2 regions of the Pseudoalteromonas sp. CnMc7-15 genome follow, and region 2 is predicted to be linked to the other one. Evidence: predicted binding sites of a transcription regulator. Region 2 holds the regulator's gene; the other holds the start of a gene.
What was found. The regulator NrdR, encoded in region 2, represses ribonucleotide reductase genes. The targets are predictions, from matches to a motif close to AAACACNANATNTNGTGTTT.
Positions count from the first base shown of each region.

Region 1 (9,619 bases), on a different contig from region 2:
CCACGACCGGTTTTATAGGCCTGCTCAATGCCCTTTTTGCCATTGATAATAGCTGCAGTAGGGAAATCAGGACCAGGAATGTAGTCCATCAACTCTTCAATCGTGGTTTCCGGCTCTTTAATAAGCGCCAAACAACCATTGATCACTTCGGTGAGGTTATGCGGCGGTATGTTAGTCGCCATACCGACGGCAATACCCGAAGAACCATTGACGAGTAAGTTAGGCACTTTGGTCGGCAACACATCTGGGATTTGCTCGGTGCCGTCGTAGTTCGGCACAAAGTCTACAGTTTCTTTTTCTAAATCAGCCAGTAGCTCTTGTGATAGCTTCGCCATACGTACTTCGGTGTAACGCATCGCTGCCGCTGAGTCACCATCTACCGAGCCAAAGTTACCTTGACCATCAACAAGCATGTAACGCAAGGAGAATGGCTGTGCCATACGAACGATGGTGTCGTACACTGCACTGTCGCCATGGGGGTGGTATTTACCGATTACATCACCGACTACACGAGCCGATTTCTTATAGGGTTTATTCCAGTCATTGCGGAGTTCATTCATGGCAAACAACACACGACGGTGAACAGGCTTAAGCCCGTCACGCACATCGGGAAGCGCACGCCCTACAATTACACTCATAGCGTAATCGAGGTAGGAATTTTTTAACTCATCTTCAATATTAACCGGAAGGACTTCGTTGGCGAGATCAGTCATTGATTCCACTTTCCTTCTTCATTGACAGCCTCCGTCCCCAACAAAGTGAAGGAGAATCAGCGACTGTCATTTGTCGTTATTATCTGCGTTCATGCTATCACATTATTTTTGATTTTACAGGCGCTAAATCTTTGCGATTTGCGAAAATCCCCCCGTATAATGGCCTCATAAACACGAGGAAGTTTTATATGACCGAACATCAAAATATAGACCACAGCGAGATAGCCAAATTTGAGGCCATTGCCGAACGTTGGTGGGATTTCGACGGCGAATTCAAACCACTACACGATATCAACCCTCTGCGACTGGATTTCATCGCCCAGCACGCACAAGGGCTGGCGCAAAAGCAGGCCGTGGATATAGGCTGCGGAGGTGGAATTTTAGCCGAAAGCATGGCCAAGCTCGGCGCCCAAGTCACGGGCATTGATATGGGCCAAGAGCCACTCAATGTAGCGAAGCTGCACGCGCTGGAGTCTGGGGTAAAAGTGGATTATCAATTAAGCACTGCCGAAGCATTTAGCGAACACCACAGTGAACAGTTTGATGTGGTCACTTGTATGGAAATGCTTGAGCATGTGCCTGAACCCGAGTCGGTTATTGCCGCCGCCGCCCGCCTCGCTAAACCAGGAGCAAACGTGTATTTCTCTACGCTCAATAAAACCACTAAAGCCTATTTGCTGGCAATACTGGGAGCGGAGAAGGTGCTAAAAATGGTTCCTGAAGGCACGCACGACCACAGTAAGTTTATTCGCCCCTCGCAACTTATAGCATGGGCTGAGCAACAAGGGCTCAAAGTGCGTCACAGCGCCGGCTTAAGTTATAACCCGCTGACAAAACAATTTACCCTTAACAACGACGTTAGCGTTAACTATATATTGCACTTCGAAAAATTACTGTGATCGAAAATGATCCGCGCATTGTATTGGCAAATTCGCGGATGACGAATACACTATATCTGGTGGCTTGTTAATTTTTGAACACCAGATATAGTGATTTAAAATGATCGTCACGAATACAATTTAAGCGTATTGATGATAAAAAAATCAGTCGCTATCGGTACAAAAATTTCGTTTAAATTGTTTTTTTTGGCGTTGATTTTCATCTAAATACAGCTTTAAAAATGCTATAAGGTTAACGATCACTAACCCCTTGTAGTTATCCACAGATTGTCAAGGTATGCGCCTCTTGCAAAAGCATCGCTACCCCACTATCTTGTGAGTCGCTGTGATGAAAACACCATATATAGTGTTTAAATCTTGGCCAATTAGGCCGTGCTTTAATCTGCTGTACTCATAAATAGGTGATAGCGAAGCACTATCCTGGCAGTAAAGTAACATCCGCTGGTGTAAATACGGGCGGCAACACGTATTTCTCAGCCGTGCGCTAAGACAACTAATTATAAATACGGGCAATAACTATGAACCAACAGCTATCTGTTAGTAAACGCGACGGACGTAAGGAAGCGCTGGATTTAGATAAAATCCATCGCGTTATTACTTGGGCGGCAGAAGGTCTGAATAATGTATCTGTCTCACAAGTTGAACTTAAGTCCCATATTCAGTTCTATGACGGTATCCGCACCGAAGACATTCATGAGACAATCATTAAGTCAGCAGCAGATCTGATCTCAAAAGACACTCCTGACTATCAGTTTTTGGCAGCTCGCCTTGCCATCTTTCATCTAAGAAAGAAAGCTTATGGCCAATTTGAGCCACCGAAGCTGTATGACCACGTAGTTAAGCTCGTTGAAGATAAACGCTACGATCAACATTTACTCACTGATTACACTCAGTCTGAGTTCGAGCAAATGGATGCCTTTATTGATCATAGCCGAGACTTAAACTTCAGCTACGCCGCAGTAAAGCAGTTGGAAGGTAAATACCTAGTCCAAAACCGTGTTACTGGCGACATTTACGAGAGCGCGCAATTTTTATATGTATTAGTGGCTGCCAGCTTATTCTCTGAATACCCAAAAGAAACGCGTCTTGACTATGTTAAGCGCTTTTACGATGCCGTTTCTACATTCAAAATTTCGTTGCCAACACCGATTATGTCGGGTGTGCGCACACCGACTCGTCAATTTAGCTCATGCGTACTGATTGAGTGTGACGATAGCCTAGATTCCATTAACGCGACTTCTTCTGCAATCGTTAAATACGTATCACAGCGTGCCGGTATTGGTATTAACGCCGGACGCATTCGTGCCCTAGGCAGCCCAATCCGTAACGGTGAAGCCTACCATACAGGTTGTATCCCATTTTATAAGCACTTCCAAACGGCAGTAAAAAGCTGCTCTCAAGGTGGGGTGCGCGGCGGCGCAGCCACACTCTTCTACCCACTGTGGCACTTGGAAGTGGAAAATCTGCTGGTCTTGAAGAATAACCGAGGTGTCGATGACAACCGGGTACGCCATCTAGATTATGGTGTGCAGTTTAATAAGCTGATGTATACCCGACTCATTAAAGACGGCCACATTACCTTATTCAGTCCATCGGATGTGCCAGGCTTGTACGATGCCTTTTTCGAAGACCAAGAAAAGTTCGAACAGCTTTATGTGCAGTACGAACAAGACGACAGTATTCGCAAAAAACGTATCAAGGCCATTGAGCTGTTTTCGATGTTTTTGCAAGAGCGTGCCAGCACTGGGCGCATCTATCTGCAAAACGTGGATCACTGTAATACTCACAGCCCGTTTGATGCTAAAGTCGCGCCTATTCGTCAATCTAATTTATGTTTAGAAATCGCGCTGCCGACTAAACCGATGAATAATGTTATGGACGAAGAAGGCGAAATTGCCTTGTGTACGCTATCGGCATTTAACCTCGGTGCTATCAATTCACTCGACGAGCTCGAAGAGCTGGCCGAACTAGGTGTCCGCGCCCTTGATAGCCTGTTGGATTACCAAGAGTACCCAGTTCCTGCTGCGTATAACGCCACCATGGGCCGCCGTACTTTGGGTATTGGCGTCATTAACTTTGCCTATTACTTAGCTAAAAATGGCAAACGTTATTCCGATGGCAGTGCCAACGCGCTAACACACAAAACTTTTGAGGCGATTCAATATTACTTAATGAAAGCGTCAAATGAGTTAGCGAAAGAAAAAGGCGCTTGTCCTAAGTTTAACGAAACAACCTATGCTCAAGGCGTTATGCCTATCGATACTTATAAGAAGGATCTCGATAGTGTATGTGACGAGCCGTTACACCTTGACTGGGATGGACTACGCGAAAGCATTAAAACCCATGGTATGCGTAACTCGACGCTATCAGCTTTAATGCCTTCTGAGACATCATCGCAGATTTCTAATGCCACGAACGGCATTGAGCCACCGCGTGGGCATATCAGCGTTAAAGCATCCAAAGACGGTATTTTGAAGCAGGTAGTGCCTGAATATGAGCGTTTGAAAGAGCAGTACGAGTTACTTTGGGATATCCCTTCTAACGATGGTTACCTGCAACTTGTTGGCATTATGCAGAAGTTCGTTGATCAAACGATTTCAGCCAATACCAACTATGATCCAAACAAGTTCGAAGGCGGTAAAGTACCTATGAAGTTACTGCTTAAAGACTTATTGACCGCGTACAAGCTTGGTGTCAAAACGTTGTACTACCATAACACTCGTGATGGTGCAGCTGACTCGCAAGACGAGCTTAAGCCAGAACAAGCCGATGACGGCTGTGAAGGCGGCGCGTGTAAAATATAATTACAGCATGCGGCTGTGTACAGCCGCATTCCTTTGTTGTTCTACCAAGTAGATTGAGACCCCACGACTATGTCATACACCACTTTTAGCCGTAATCATAACGACCAATTAAAAGAACCGATGTTTTTTGGGCAAACGGTGAATGTGTCACGTTACGACCAGCAGAAGTACCCTATTTTTGAGAAGTTAATTGAAAAGCAACTGTCTTTCTTTTGGCGCCCGGAAGAAGTGGATGTCAGCAAAGACCGTGTTGATTTTCAATCACTGCCCGAGCATGAACGCCACATCTTTTTGAGTAACTTGAAATATCAAACCCTGCTAGACAGTGTTCAAGGCCGCTCACCCAACGTTGCCCTGCTACCTATTGTGTCGTTGCCAGAACTGGAAACCTGGATTGAAACATGGGCGTTCAGTGAGACCATCCACAGTCGCTCATACACTCATATCATTCGCAATGTAACGCAATCCCCTGAGCTTATTTTTGATGACATTGTCACCAATGACAAAATCAATGAACGTGCCGACGCGGTAACTCGTTACTATGATGACTTAATCCATTTAACATCAATTTATAACCTGTACGGCGAAGGTCAGCACACCGTTAACGGCGATGTTATTGATGTGAGCCTGTACGAGCTTAAGAAACGTTTGTATTTAGCGATGATGTCGGTAAATATTCTCGAAGCCATTCGCTTCTATGTGTCGTTTGCATGCTCGTTTGCGTTTGCAGAGCGTGAACTGATGGAAGGCAATGCGAAAATCATTAAGCTTATCGCTCGTGATGAAGCCTTACACCTCTCTGGTACGCAGCACATGCTCAATATTATGCAAGAAGGTAAGGACGACCCGCAAATGGCAGAGGTAGCAGCCGAGTGCCGCGAACAAGCCATTGCGATGTTTGTCGATGCAGCGCAACAAGAAAAAGAGTGGGCTGAATATCTCTTCAAAGATGGCTCTATGATAGGGCTCAACAAAGACATTCTCTGTCAGTACGTTGAGTACATTACCAATGTACGTATGAGCGCAGTAGGCTTGCCAACTCAATTTGAAACTCAAAGCAATCCGATCCCATGGATCAACGCTTGGTTGGTATCTGATAACGTGCAAGTTGCTCCGCAGGAAGCGGAAATCAGCTCTTACTTAGTTGGCCAAATCGATTCGCAAGTGGATGCAAACGACTTTGGTGACTTTGACCTTTAATATAAGCGGGGCCCCTTTGGGCCCCTACTCTTCCTAATCGTGTCTAACAAACCCGCTATAATCACACTTAATGGCCAAGCCCTGCTTCACCCAGAGCAGAGCCCCAGCTTGTTACATAGCTTAGAAAGCCAAGGTGTCGATGCGCCATATCAATGCCGTGAAGGGTTTTGCGGTGCTTGTCGAGCTAAGCTATGTCAAGGCAGCGTGGTGTATCGCCACGAGCCGCTTGCTTTTATTCGTGATGGTGAAATATTACTGTGTTGCTCCACCCCTGAAGGCGACATTACAATAAGTTTTGACGACTAGAACCAACTCACCTGCAGTGCTGAACGAACAAATACATCATTGGCAGTAATACTGATTTCATCACTGTCAACACTCACATGCCATGCCAAAGAGCGCGCCAACATGGCCTCTAGGCGCGCAATAAAAGCGTTTTCGATAGCAATTAGCTCAACTCGCTGATGTGCTAGTAACCAGTGCTGTAGCTCACTATCAACAGGCAGTACGGTGATCACATACAATTGTTGAGCCTCGCGATATAGCTTATTTAAGACCTTAATATCACCTGTGAACACTTCGATAACCAGCTCATAATCATCGAAATCATTTTTGGCATAAACATCACGCTGTGGTTTTTCACGGGCGTCACATAACGTAAGGTCATGGCGATAAGCAAATAAGCAAAATCCAAGCAGTCGTAGGATAAAGTGATGCAGGGATTCGTTATCTCGCCGCGCGGTTGTAAAATGCTCATTCAATTGGCAGTGATGAACGTTATCATTAATTGTAAAGTGTGCTTTAAACACCCTTCCTTTATCGCTCATAAGTCCCGCTTCCTGATCCTTGATACTTAGTAAGTATAGAGCAAGGCGCTGAGTAACAATGAATAAACTCGAGGTTATAGTATAACATTGTTGAGTTTATTGATTTGCTAATGTTATATTATAGCCAATGTCAGTAACTGGAAGTATTCTTATGTTCAAACCTGCGCCTCTTTCTCTCACTATTGCCGCGCTACTGAGTGCGCCCAATGCGCTCGCGGGCACTGTGACCGGAACCGTTATCGACCCTCAACAGCAACCCATCGAAAACGTTATTGTCCACTACCATGGTAAACAGCAAAGCGTTCGTACCAATGCCAATGGTGAGTTTTCAATCACTCTGGATGCAGCGGGCGAGCTACATTTCAGTAAAGACGACTATATTGATAAGCGCGTGGCGGTTAATGAGCAAGACCAAACGGTTCAAGTCAACCTCACCCCCTCCGCAATTGAAACCGTTGTTGTTTACGCTTCGGGACTGGATAAAAATAACCTCGACATGGTATCGCCAGTATCTGTACTGAGCGGCGATGCACTGCGTGATAGCGCGCAACCAACATTGGGGGAGACCCTCAAAGGGATCCCAGGCATTAACGCCAGTTATTTCGGCCCTGTTTCATCGAGCCCTATCATTCGTGGTTTAGATGGCCCACGTGTAAAGATCACTCAAAATGGTTTAGACAGCAGTGATGCCTCTCGCGTCGGTCCGGATCATGCTGTGACCACCGAGTCTATTGCTGCTGAGCAAATAGAAGTACTTCGTGGCCCAGCTACGTTGTTGTATGGCTCTGGTGCTATCGGTGGTGTAGTGAACGTCGTTGATAACCGTATCCCCACCGATCGTATTGAGGGTTACGAAGGAGCGGCTGAATACAGCCATGATACCGTATCGACTACCAACACCTATGCGGGTAAGTTCGCAGCGGGTCACGATGGCTTTAATGTCCATGTCGATGGCACTGACCGTGTTGGTCATGATTATGAGACTCCACGTTTTTATACCCAAGAGCATGAGGGCGAATTAGAGGCTCACGATAAAGTGGATAATACCTTTATCGATAGTGCCACGGTTAATTTAGGTACCAGTTACGTTGCCGATCATTGGACCCTTGGTTTGTCTTATGGCCGTATTGAGAGCGACTACGGAATTCCAGCCCACTCTCATGACCATCACGATCATGAAGAGCACGGACACGATGAACATGGCCATGAAGAGCATGGACACGAAGATGAGCATGACGGTCACGATGAACATGCCGGCGAAGAGCAAGCCCATAATGTATTTGCGCGCGTTGAGCAAGACCGCTGGCAAGCGTTAGTAAGTTATTCATTCCACGACAGTATCATAGAAACACTGAGCGTTCGCGCAGGTTACACAGACTACCGACACGCTGAAGTGGAAGAGCAGACAATCGGTACCTTATTCGAAAATACCACCCATGAAGCACGCATCAATGCCAAGCATCGCGTTGGTCAATGGCACGGCACATTGGGCTATCACTACACTGACTCTGACTATGCAGCTTCGGGTGCCGAAGCCTTTACACCTGCGACAGAAACGCAAGTACACGCCCTGTACTTGCTAGAAGAGCGTGTATTTGGTGACTGGACATTAGAGCTTGGTGCTCGCGTCGAAGATTACAGTTTGTCTAGCGATATAGCTGGTACATCAGAGCATGAAGATGAACATGACAGTCATGACCATGAACAAGAGCACCATGATGAGCACCTCGAAGACCCAGAGCTTATCGCTTACGAGTATGATGAGACAAACATGAGCTTTTCATTAGGTGGGATTTGGCAGTACCAAGAAGGTTACAGTTTAGCTGTCAGTTTATCTCATTCTGAGCGTGCTCCACTGACGGCTGAGCTGCTATCTAATGGTGAGCATATCGCAACATCAACGTACGAGCTAGGTCTTGCTTATGATATAGAAGACGGTGAGGCGCACTTTAACGGCCAAAATGTGCAACAAGAAGTGGCAAATAACATCGATGTCAGCTGGCGTAAATACATCGGTGATTTTGGCGTTAACCTAAGTGTGTTCTATAACGACGTTGAAAACTTCTATTACCAACAAGATACTGGCTTGGTATATGAGCATGATGAAGGCTTCATTGCTGCACAGCTTGGCGATGAAGACGCCATGACAGTGTATCAATATCAGTCTCAAGACGCCGAACTTTATGGCTTCGAGTTAGATATGCACTACCAAATTAGCCAGCAATGGCGTATTAAGGGCTTTGCCGACTCGGTCAGCGCAAAACTCGATAACGGTGAGTATATTCCTCGTATTCCTGCCGCCAAGCTTGGCACCCAGCTTGATTACACGCTACAAAATTGGGACTTAGCACTTAAGGCCACGCACTATCTTGAACAAGATGATATTGCTGCCTCTGAAACGGTCACCGACGCTTATACCTTAGTTGATTTCACCGTTGACTATAACTTCGCCGTGGGGTCGTTTGATGGCGTGGCTTACATGCAATTAAATAACCTGACTGATGAGCTTGGCTTTGTTCATAGCTCCTTTATAAAAGAGCAGGCTCCATTACCTGGACGTAATCTGCGTCTCGGTATTCGCGCTTACTTCTAATTCGGTTAGACATAAAAAAGCCCGCATTTGCGGGCTTTTTTATGTTTGTAACCTTAACCGTGTTTACGGCGCCAGCCTAGCAGTGGTAACGCCAATAAAGCGAGCCAACCTAGGCTTCCGCTTTGACGCTCGTAGGTTTCTGCAGCCTCAGGTGGGCACTCTTCAACCTCACCGCCGGCGATAGGAGTGAGTTTCACTGGTTTGGCTACACTCTCATATAGCGTCTCACCATCACTATCGACCTCCACTTCACCGAAAGAATTCAACTTAGGTTCGGTTTTAGTAGCAACACCATAAATGATGTTGTCATCATCAATGGCCGTTGCTTCAGCGAAGGTATACGGATAATTGCTTTCACCATCAACGTCGTAGCATGGCAATAAATCGTTTATATTAGCGATTTTGTCATCACCTAAGGTGTAGATGAAGCCTTCACGACGACGACTGCCTGAGTTAACAACATCGACTTCACCTTCTCCGACAATGACGCCCTGCTCGTTTATGTCACGGCCCACTGAGCTTGAACTGGTAAAGTAGTCTGTCGGGAACACTGTGGTGCCCGTTTCAATGTTATGGTAGAAGA
Region 1 is NZ_JAKRFT010000001.1:171,465-181,083, reverse strand. Features, by position in the region: gene gyrA (DNA gyrase subunit A) at 1-713, opposite strand, end outside; gene ubiG (bifunctional 2-polyprenyl-6-hydroxyphenol methylase/3-demethylubiquinol 3-O-methyltransferase UbiG) at 902-1,612, shown strand; gene nrdA (class 1a ribonucleoside-diphosphate reductase subunit alpha) at 2,131-4,416, shown strand; gene nrdB (class Ia ribonucleoside-diphosphate reductase subunit beta) at 4,486-5,616, shown strand; gene yfaE (class I ribonucleotide reductase maintenance protein YfaE) at 5,674-5,922, shown strand; gene MHM95_RS00810 (YaeQ family protein) at 5,919-6,443, opposite strand; gene MHM95_RS00805 (TonB-dependent receptor) at 6,595-9,036, shown strand; gene MHM95_RS00800 (DUF3466 family protein) at 9,090-9,619, opposite strand, start outside.
Region 1: a site for NrdR is predicted at 1,945-1,964, ahead of nrdA (class 1a ribonucleoside-diphosphate reductase subunit alpha). Genes of this name have one in related genera too.

Region 2 (9,619 bases):
CCGATATTACCCGCCTCGGCGATGATCCTCAGGTGTTTGCGATGTTACAACGCGCCGATACCGTCGGGGTATTCCAAATTGAATCGCGCGCACAAATGAGTATGTTGCCAAGGCTCAAGCCACGGTGTTACTACGACTTAGTGATTCAAATTGCCATTGTACGCCCTGGGCCCATTCAGGGGGATATGGTACACCCGTTTCTAAAACGCCGTGATGGCACAGAGACCATTGCTTACCCCTCTAAAGAAGTTGAGCAAGTCCTTAAGCGCACTTTAGGGGTGCCGATATTTCAAGAGCAGGTGATTAAAATTGCCATGGTCGCCGCAGGCTTCAGTGGCGGTGAAGCCGACCAGCTACGTCGGGCCATGGCTAAATGGAAACGTGATGGCGAGCTGACTCAGTTTAAACGTAAACTCATCACTGGCATGTTAGCGCGCGGGTACGAGCAGCAATTTGCTGAGCGTATCTATCAACAAATTTGTGGTTTTGGCGAATATGGCTTTCCCGAGTCGCATTCGGCGAGCTTTGCGGTGCTGGCCTATGTCTCTGCTTACTTAAAATATTATTACCCGAGTGCGTTTTTCTGTGCCTTAGCAAACAGCTTACCCATGGGCTTTTATTCGTTGGACCAGCTCATGCAGGACGCGCGACGTCACCAGGTTACGGTGTTGCCCGTTGATATTAATACCTCAGTGTGGGAGCACCAGCTGGTACGCCAAGGGCAAAGTTTCGCGATACGCTTAGGGCTGCGTTGCGTTAAAGGGTTTCGTCAGCAAAGTGCGCAACAGCTCGTTAAACAACGGCCAATAGCCGGATATCGCAGCGTCAGTGAGCTATATCAAAGCGGCTTGCGCGAGGTGGAGTTAGAAGCGTTAGCGAGCAGCAATGCACTCGCGAGCATAGCGCAAGACCGCTTTAATAGCCGCTGGCAGATTATCGACAAACAACAGCGGTTACCGCTCTTTGGTGAACAGAGCGATGCATTGCCATTGGCACCGCCAAGTAAGTTACAGGATACCCTAGAAGATTATGCCAGTATGGGGGTCAATATGGGCGCGCACCCACTGTGTTATTTACGCGCCGAAGGGGGATTACAGCACGCAAAAACCGCCCAGCAATTGCGTCTTTGTCGCAGTGGCGCCAGTGTCACTATTGCTGGCTTGGTCACTGGACGGCAATCACCAGGCAGTGCCGCCGGGGTGACATTTCTAACCTTGGAAGATGAAACCGGCAACACCAATGTCGTGGTGTGGCAGGCAACGGCGAAGGCCCAGCAACAAGCCTTTCTAACCGCACGTTTATTGGAAGTGAAAGGGGTAATAGAAAACCACCAAGGGGTGATCCATGTGATTGCTGGACGGCTTATTGATCATAGTGACAAGTTACCGGCACTGATACTGAAAAGCCGATTTTTTCATTAGAAATAAAAATAAAATAGTGATTTTTTATTTATTTTTATTATGTTTTGGATTTAAAAATATCATTCTTTTAGGGCTGTGAAAAAAATTCAATCCTTGTTTAAATAAGCTCACACATCCTTGATAGGCAAATGCGCGGTTTGCGCGTACAATAACACCTTTCAAATCGACAATTACGTTGCACCTAGGAGACAGCATGTTAGAACGTAGCATGAACATTGCAGACTTTGATCCAGAACTTGCCAAAGCGATGGGCGATGAGGTTTCTCGTCAAGAAGAGCATATTGAGCTTATTGCCTCGGAAAACTACTGTAGTCCACGCGTACTTGAAGCGCAGGGCTCACAGCTTACCAATAAATATGCCGAAGGCTATCCGGGCAAACGCTACTACGGTGGTTGTGAGCACGTCGACGTTGTTGAGCAACTGGCGATTGACCGTGCTAACGAGCTGTTTGGCACTGAGTATGCAAACGTGCAACCGCATGCCGGCTCGCAAGCTAACGCCGCAGTGTTTCAAGCGCTACTTCAGCCACACGACACTGTACTAGGCATGAGCTTAGCTCATGGCGGTCACTTAACTCATGGTGCACATGTAAACTTCTCAGGCAAAACCTACAATGCCATTCAATATGGTTTGAATGAGCAAACCGGCGAGATCGATTACGATCAAGTTGAAGCCCTTGCCCTTGAGCACAAGCCAAAGATGATCATTGGTGGTTTCTCAGCTTATTCTGGTATCGTTGATTGGCAGCGTTTCCGCGAGATTGCCGATAAAGTCGGTGCTTACTTATTTGTAGATATGGCACACGTAGCTGGCCTTATCGCTGCCGGTGTGTACCCAAGCCCAGTGCCTTACGCACATGTGATCACCACCACCACGCACAAAACGCTAGCGGGTCCACGCGGCGGTTTGATCATCTCTAATTGTGGTGATGAAGATATCTATAAAAAGCTTAACAGCGCGGTTTTCCCAGGCGGTCAAGGTGGCCCACTGTGTCACGTTATTGCAGCCAAAGCGGTGGCTTTCAAAGAAGCGCTACAGCCAGAATTTAAAGCATACCAGCAACAGGTTGTGGCTAACGCACAAGCAATGGTATCAGTGCTACAAGAGCGCGGTTATAAAGTGGTATCAGGAAAAACAGACAACCACCTATTCCTACTTGATTTAATCGATAAAGACATTACCGGTAAAGATGCTGATGCAGCACTCGGTAACGCCAATATCACGGTGAATAAGAACTCAGTACCGAATGACCCACGTTCACCGTTTGTCACTTCTGGTTTACGTCTTGGTTCACCAGCGATTACTCGCCGTGGCTTCAAAGAAGCAGAAGCGAAAGAACTTGCTGGCTGGATCTGCGATGTACTTGATAACATCGAAAGCACTGATGTTCAGGCAAAAGTGAAAGAGCAAGTGAAAGCAATCTGTGCTAAGTTTCCAGTGTATGCCTAAGCTGCACTAAATAGCCATTAGGCAAACATTTGTGTATGATAAAGGCCGCAAAAATAGCGGCCTTTTTGTTTTCTACAGGAACCCCAGTCACTATGCATTGTCCTTTTTGCAGCGCCAAAGATACCAAGGTTATCGACTCCCGGTTAGTGGGCGGCGGCCATCAGGTTCGACGCCGTCGCGAATGCATTGATTGCCATGAACGTTTCACTACTTTTGAAGGCGCCGAGTTGGTGATGCCGCGCGTGATTAAACGGGACGGCTCACGCGAACCATTTAACGAAGATAAGCTTCTTAACGGCTTACATCGTGCCTTAGAAAGGCGGCCGGTGAAAACCGAGCAGGTTGATGAGGTGGTGCATCAAATCAAGTCGCAAATTCGAGCTACCGGTGAGCGAGAGGTCAGCTCTTTGCTTATTGGCGAGTGTATTATGGAAGCGCTGAAAGGGCTGGATAAAGTGGCCTATGTGCGCTTTGCATCGGTTTACCGCTCGTTTGAAGATATCCGCGAATTTGGCGAAGAAATCGCCCGTCTAGGGGATTAATATGAGCTTCAGTGCACAAGATGAGCACTTTATGCGCCGCGCTATTGCCTTAGCTTGGCAGGGGCGTTTTACCACCACCCCCAATCCGAATGTGGGCTGCGTGTTGGTTAAAGATGATAAGGTGATTGGCGAAGGCTTTCACATTCAGGCGGGGACGCCGCACGCAGAAATTCATGCCTTAAATGCCGCCGCAGAAAATGCCGAGGGAGCCACCGCATATGTGACTTTAGAGCCGTGCAGCCATACCGGCCGCACCGGCCCTTGTGCTGGCGCCTTGATAGCCGCCAAAGTTGCTAAAGTAGTGTGTGCTATGCAAGACCCTAATCCGCAAGTTAGTGGCCGGGGCATGGCGATGCTTGAGGCCGCTGGCATCGACGTTGAGTATGGTTTGCTCGGTGCCCAAGCCGAAGCGCTTAATACGGGCTTTTTAAAACGTATGCGTACGCAGCGCCCGTTTGTCACCTGCAAACTAGCAGCCAGCATTGATGGTAAAACAGCGCTCGCCAATGGCCAAAGTAAATGGATTACCTGCAGTGACGCCCGTGCTGATGTGCATAGCTTGCGAGCGCAACATTGCGCCATTGTCTCGGGTGCCGATACGGTAATAAGCGACAATGCGCAATTAAATGTGCGCCTAAGCGAACAGCAACTTGCCGATTACCCGCTGGCGCAAGTGCGCCAACCGGTGCGGGTGATTATCGACAGTCGCTACCGGCTCACACCCGATTTAGCGTTAATGCAAACACCCGGTAAGATTATTATCGTGCGCTCACGCACAGCACCTGCGCTTGATAAAGTGCAGCAATGGCCCAACAATGTAACCGAGTTGTATGTGGCCGGGGATAACGATGGCCATGTAGATTTAGACGCGTTACTCACGCAACTGGCTGCAGATGATATTAATTCGTTGTGGCTTGAAGGAGGCGCGACCCTAGCGGGGGCCTTTGCGAAGCAACAGCTTATTGATCGTTATGTGGTTTATTTGGCCCCTAAACTTATGGGCCAAGATGCCAAAGGGCTGGTGAACATAGGTCCATTTGCCGATATGAACGACATTGAACAGATGCAATTCAGCGATATGCGCCCCATTGGCGAAGATGTGCGCCTTACCCTAGATAAAAGAGCAGTGGAATAGCCATGTTTACAGGCATTATAGAAGCAACCGGAACCTTGAGTTCACTCACTCTTGTTGATGGCGATTTAAAAGTGCGCGTCAGCAGCGATAGTCTCAACATGGACGATGTCGCCTTGGGTGACAGCATTGCCACGAATGGCGTTTGCCTTACGGTGACACAAAAATTCAGTGATGGGTTCAGTGCCGACGTATCGCGCGAAACCTTATCACTCACACGCTTTGCGCACTACCAGCAAGGCCAACGTGTTAATCTTGAAAAGGCGCTGCAGCCATTATCAAGGTTAGGGGGTCATTTGGTTTCTGGGCATGTAGACGGCATTGCCGAAGTGGTTGATGTGCGCAGCAACGCCCGCGCTATTGAGTATTGGCTGCAAACCGACGCCGAACTGATGAAGTATATTCCCTATAAAGGTTCAGTGTGTATTGATGGTGCCAGTTTGACCGTCAACGAGGTTCACGGTAGCCGCTTTAAGCTGACCATTGTGCCGCACACTTTAGAGCAAACCACGATTGCAGATTTTCAAGTGGGCACCCAGGTTAACCTTGAGGTTGACCAAATAGCTCGCTATTTAGAGCGCCTAATTAATGGCGCCAAGGCTGAGCAGCCTCAATCCTCAGTTTCCGAGAGCTTGCTGGCGCAAGCTGGATTTATAAAATAAACGATAATGGGCAAGATATGAGTTTAAACACCGCAGCGGAGATCATCGACGACATTAAAAATGGCAAGATGGTTATCCTCATGGATGATGAAGATCGTGAAAACGAAGGCGATCTCATTATCGCCGCCGAACACATCAGCGCCGATGCCATTAATTTCATGGCCACCTATGGCCGAGGCCTTATTTGCTTGACGCTTACCCAGGCGCGTTGTGAACAATTAGCACTGCCTTTAATGGTCAGTAATAATGGCGCGCAATTCTCAACCAACTTTACCTTGTCCATTGAAGCGGCAAAAGGGGTGACCACCGGTATTTCGGCCGCAGATCGTGCCCGCACGGTACAAGCCGCTGTTGCCAAAGGAGCAGTGCCAGAAGACATCGTCCAGCCGGGGCATATTTTCCCCATTATGGCGCAGCCCGGCGGCGTACTGACACGTGCAGGGCATACTGAGGCTGGTTGCGATTTAGCACGCCTTGCGGGCCTTGAGCCGTCCTCGGTTATCGTCGAAATCCTGAACCCTGATGGCACCATGGCGCGTCGTCCGCAACTCGAAGTCTTTGCTAAAGAGCATGGCATAAAAATGGGCACTATTGCCGATTTAATCGAGTACCGTAATCTTAACGAAACCACCATCGAGCAAGTGGCGAAGTGTAAACTACCAACACAGTACGGTGAGTTTGATCTAGTTACCTACAAAGACACCATCGATGGTCAGCTGCACTATGCGATGATCAAGGGTGATATCAGCGACCCAACCTTAGTGCGGGTGCATTTACAAAGCACCTTTAACGATATTTTACTTTCCGATCGAGGCGCGGACCGCAGTTGGACATTGTCTAACGCCATGGCCTATATCGCCGAACATGATGGTGTGTTGGTTATCCTTGGTAAGCAAGAGCGCAGTGACGATATCGAAGCTATGGTTAAGGCCTTTGCTTTGGAAGATGCTGGCGAAAGTGCCAACCACCGTAAAATCCAGGGCACATCGCGCACCGTGGGCATCGGCTCGCAAATCTTAGCGGATTTAGGCATCACCAAAATGCGCTTAATGAGCATGCCGAAGAAGTATCATGCGCTGTCAGGTTTCCACCTTGAGGTGGTTGACTACGTACAGCCAGAATAAGCAGCTATTTTTTTTCAATTATGCTATGATGCGCGGCAATTTTGCGATACCCGCATTTCGCCGGCATCACGCGTTGGCAGAATCAATTAAGGTTTACAGATGAAAATTATTGAAGGTAACAAGTTTGCACCGGGCAAAAAATTTGCCATCGTGATTTCGCGTTTTAACGACTACATTGGTCGCAGTTTATTGGACGGCGCAGTCGATGAGCTAAAGCGTACAGGTAACGTCAGCGATGATGATATTACCGTGGTGTATGTGCCGGGTGCGGTTGAGTTACCTCTTGCTGCCAAGCGCATTGCCGCCAAAGGTGAGTTCGATGCTATCATCGCCTTGGGCGTGATTATTCGTGGCGGCACTCCGCACTTTGATTTAGTTGCCGGTGAGTCGAATAAAGGCTTGGCGCAGGTATCGCTTGAGTATGATGTACCGGTTGCTTTTGGCGTATTAACGACTGAAAGCATAGAGCAGGCCATTGAGCGTGCCGGTACAAAAATGGGTAACAAAGGCGGCGAAGCTGCATTAGGTGCCCTAGAAATGGTTAATGTTTTAGACAAAATTTAAGGGTTCACAGTGAAACCAGCAGCGAGACGCAAAGCGCGCATATTGGCCTTACAGGCCGTTTACTCTTGGCAAATGAGCGGTAACGCTATTGCTGATATCGAACAAAACATGTTAATCGAGAATGACGTGACTAAGGTCGATGTAGAGTATTTTAAAGACCTAGCGCGCGGTGTTGCCGTTAACTCAAAACAACTAGACGAAGTCTTAGCTCCGCATTTGACGCGTCCGTACGAAGAAATTGATATGGTAGAAAAAGCCATTTTACGACTTTGTGCGTATGAGCTTAAATTCCGAGATGACGTGCCATACAAAGTGGCCATCAATGAAGGCATTGAGCTGGCGAAAATGTTTGGTGCCGATGACAGTCATAAATTCGTTAATGGTGTGCTTGATAAAGCCATTAAGCAGCTACGTAATAGCTAAGCACCTTTAACAAGGAGAGCCGGCTGAGGCCGGCTTTTTTGTGTATGCAAGAATTTGAATTAATAAACCGATACTTTAAAGGCCGAGGGATCACGCGCCGGGATGTGAATCTTGGCATAGGTGATGACTGCGCCTTGGTGAGTATTCCGGAAAACAGCCAATTAGCCATTACCACTGACACCATGGTAGCTGGTGTGCACTTTTTTGAAGATATGTCACCGCGCGCTTTGGGGCACCGGGCTATCGCCGTTAACCTCAGTGACCTTGCTGCAATGGGCGCCGAGCCTGCGTGGGTTTCTGTGGCGCTTACCTTACCGAAAGCCGAAGTAGAATGGTTAGAAGAGTTCACCGCAGGCATGCATGAAATAGCAGAATATTTCAACGTGCAAATCATTGGTGGTGATACTACGCAAGGCCCACTTACTGTAACCGTATGTGCCAAAGGCACGGTGCCTACCGGCAAAGCGTTAACACGTGGCGGTGCTAAACCCGGCGATTGGATTTATGTTACCGGACCGTTGGGTGATGCGGGCCTGGCTATCGAAGCGCGCAAACAACACCTAGATATTGCCCCTGAATGGCTGAAGAAGCTGACCACTAAATTGGAGTATCCGACGCCCCGGGTGGCTGCGGGACAGGTCTTACGTGGCTACGCCAGCTCTGCCATTGATATCTCCGATGGGCTCTTGGCTGATTTACAACATATTTTAGATATGTCTTTGGTCAGTGCCACCATTCATGCCGATAAAATTCCAACGTCAGAAGCCTTTCGTCAGAGTATTGAAGGTGAGGCGAAATGGCCTTATGTGCTTGGCTATGGTGATGACTACGAGTTGCTTTACACGGTACCCGAGAACCACAAAGCGATGCTGGACAATCGTTTGAGTCAGTATGGCATCGAGGCTGTGTGCATTGGCCAAATTCGTGGTGGCGAGGGGAAGGTCGAGGTACTCAACGGTGAAGATAAACTCGATGTCGCCCAAGTGGGCTTTGAACATTTTATACAGGGTGACGCGTGATCACTACAAGCTTATTTAATCTACGTCGCGGTCATCAGTTTTTAGGCCTAGGTTTTGGCTTAGGTTTAAGTCCCAAAGCCCCAGGTACAGTGGGCACCTTTGCGGCAATTCCTTTTATTTTTATGACCTGGGGTATGCCACTGTGGGTGCAGGCAGCAATGGCACTCATGCTATGCACTGTGGGTGTGTGGGCCTGTGGTAAAACCGCAGATGACTTGGGTGTGCATGACCATCCGGCTATTGTTTGGGACGAAGTGGCAGGGTTTTATATTACCATGATAGGAGCGGCTATTAATTGGCAGACCTTAGTGGTGGGCTTTGCCCTGTTTCGGTTTTTCGATATTGCCAAGCCTGGACCAATCCGTATGCTTGATAAACGTCTGCATGGTGGGCTTGGGATTATGGCAGATGATATTCTCGCCGGCATATGCTCGCTGATTTGCCTCCAAGCGTTAATTAAAGTAGGTTATTTGCCAGGAATATAAGATTTGAGTCTGGGTGTGACATTGCAGCGGTTTTTTCAGTCACTAGTATTGGTGTGGGCAGTTTTTGCTTCGCACTTGGCGTCGGCATCAATCACGGATTATGTGGTTAAGCAATGGAATACCCGAAATGGTCTGCCTTCGCAATCCCTCAAAAGTGTCACCCAAGATAACAAAGGCTATATTTGGGTAGGCACTCAATTTGGTTTAAGTCGCTTTGATGGCGACCACTTCACTAATTTTACCCAGCAAAATAGCAACTTCCTCAATAGTAATGCAATTAATAAGTTATTGATTGATAAAGAAGGATTATTGTGGATAGGCACCAAGCGCGGCATTTCCGTACTTGACCCTGACTCAATGAACTACTTTGAGTTTGGTATTGGCGGCCCGGTGCGCGATATATTGCAAGATGATAAAGGCAATATTTGGGTGGCAGCCAACGAACTGTTTTATATCGAGCGTAATCAGGTCGCTTTTCATTTGCCTGAGAGCGAGCGTCGGCGCAGTGGCCGTATTCAGGGACGCCTGACTGCCATCAACCAAATTTCGGTCAGTAAAATGGCACTGGCACCGCAAGGCGTGTGGTTAGTCAGTGAAAACTACTTACTGCGCTTAACCAATATGTCGTCGTCGTCATCGCGTTTGCGTTTAAAAATAACTGCGCGGGTGACCCTGCCTGATCGTTTAGCACAAACCATTATCCACGACTTAGCCTGGCTAGAAGGCACTCTGTACCTGGCCTCTGAATTAGGCGCTTACTTTTTAGACATCGATGATGAGCTACGGCCATTTACTTT
Region 2 is NZ_JAKRFT010000003.1:13,243-22,861, reverse strand. Features, by position in the region: gene MHM95_RS07525 (error-prone DNA polymerase) at 1-1,421, shown strand, start outside; gene glyA (serine hydroxymethyltransferase) at 1,615-2,871, shown strand; gene nrdR (transcriptional regulator NrdR) at 2,964-3,413, shown strand; gene ribD (bifunctional diaminohydroxyphosphoribosylaminopyrimidine deaminase/5-amino-6-(5-phosphoribosylamino)uracil reductase RibD) at 3,415-4,548, shown strand; gene MHM95_RS07505 (riboflavin synthase) at 4,551-5,207, shown strand; gene ribBA (bifunctional 3,4-dihydroxy-2-butanone-4-phosphate synthase/GTP cyclohydrolase II) at 5,225-6,331, shown strand; gene ribE (6,7-dimethyl-8-ribityllumazine synthase) at 6,431-6,895, shown strand; gene nusB (transcription antitermination factor NusB) at 6,905-7,318, shown strand; gene thiL (thiamine-phosphate kinase) at 7,363-8,337, shown strand; gene MHM95_RS07480 (phosphatidylglycerophosphatase A) at 8,334-8,822, shown strand; gene MHM95_RS07475 (diguanylate cyclase) at 8,874-9,619, shown strand, end outside.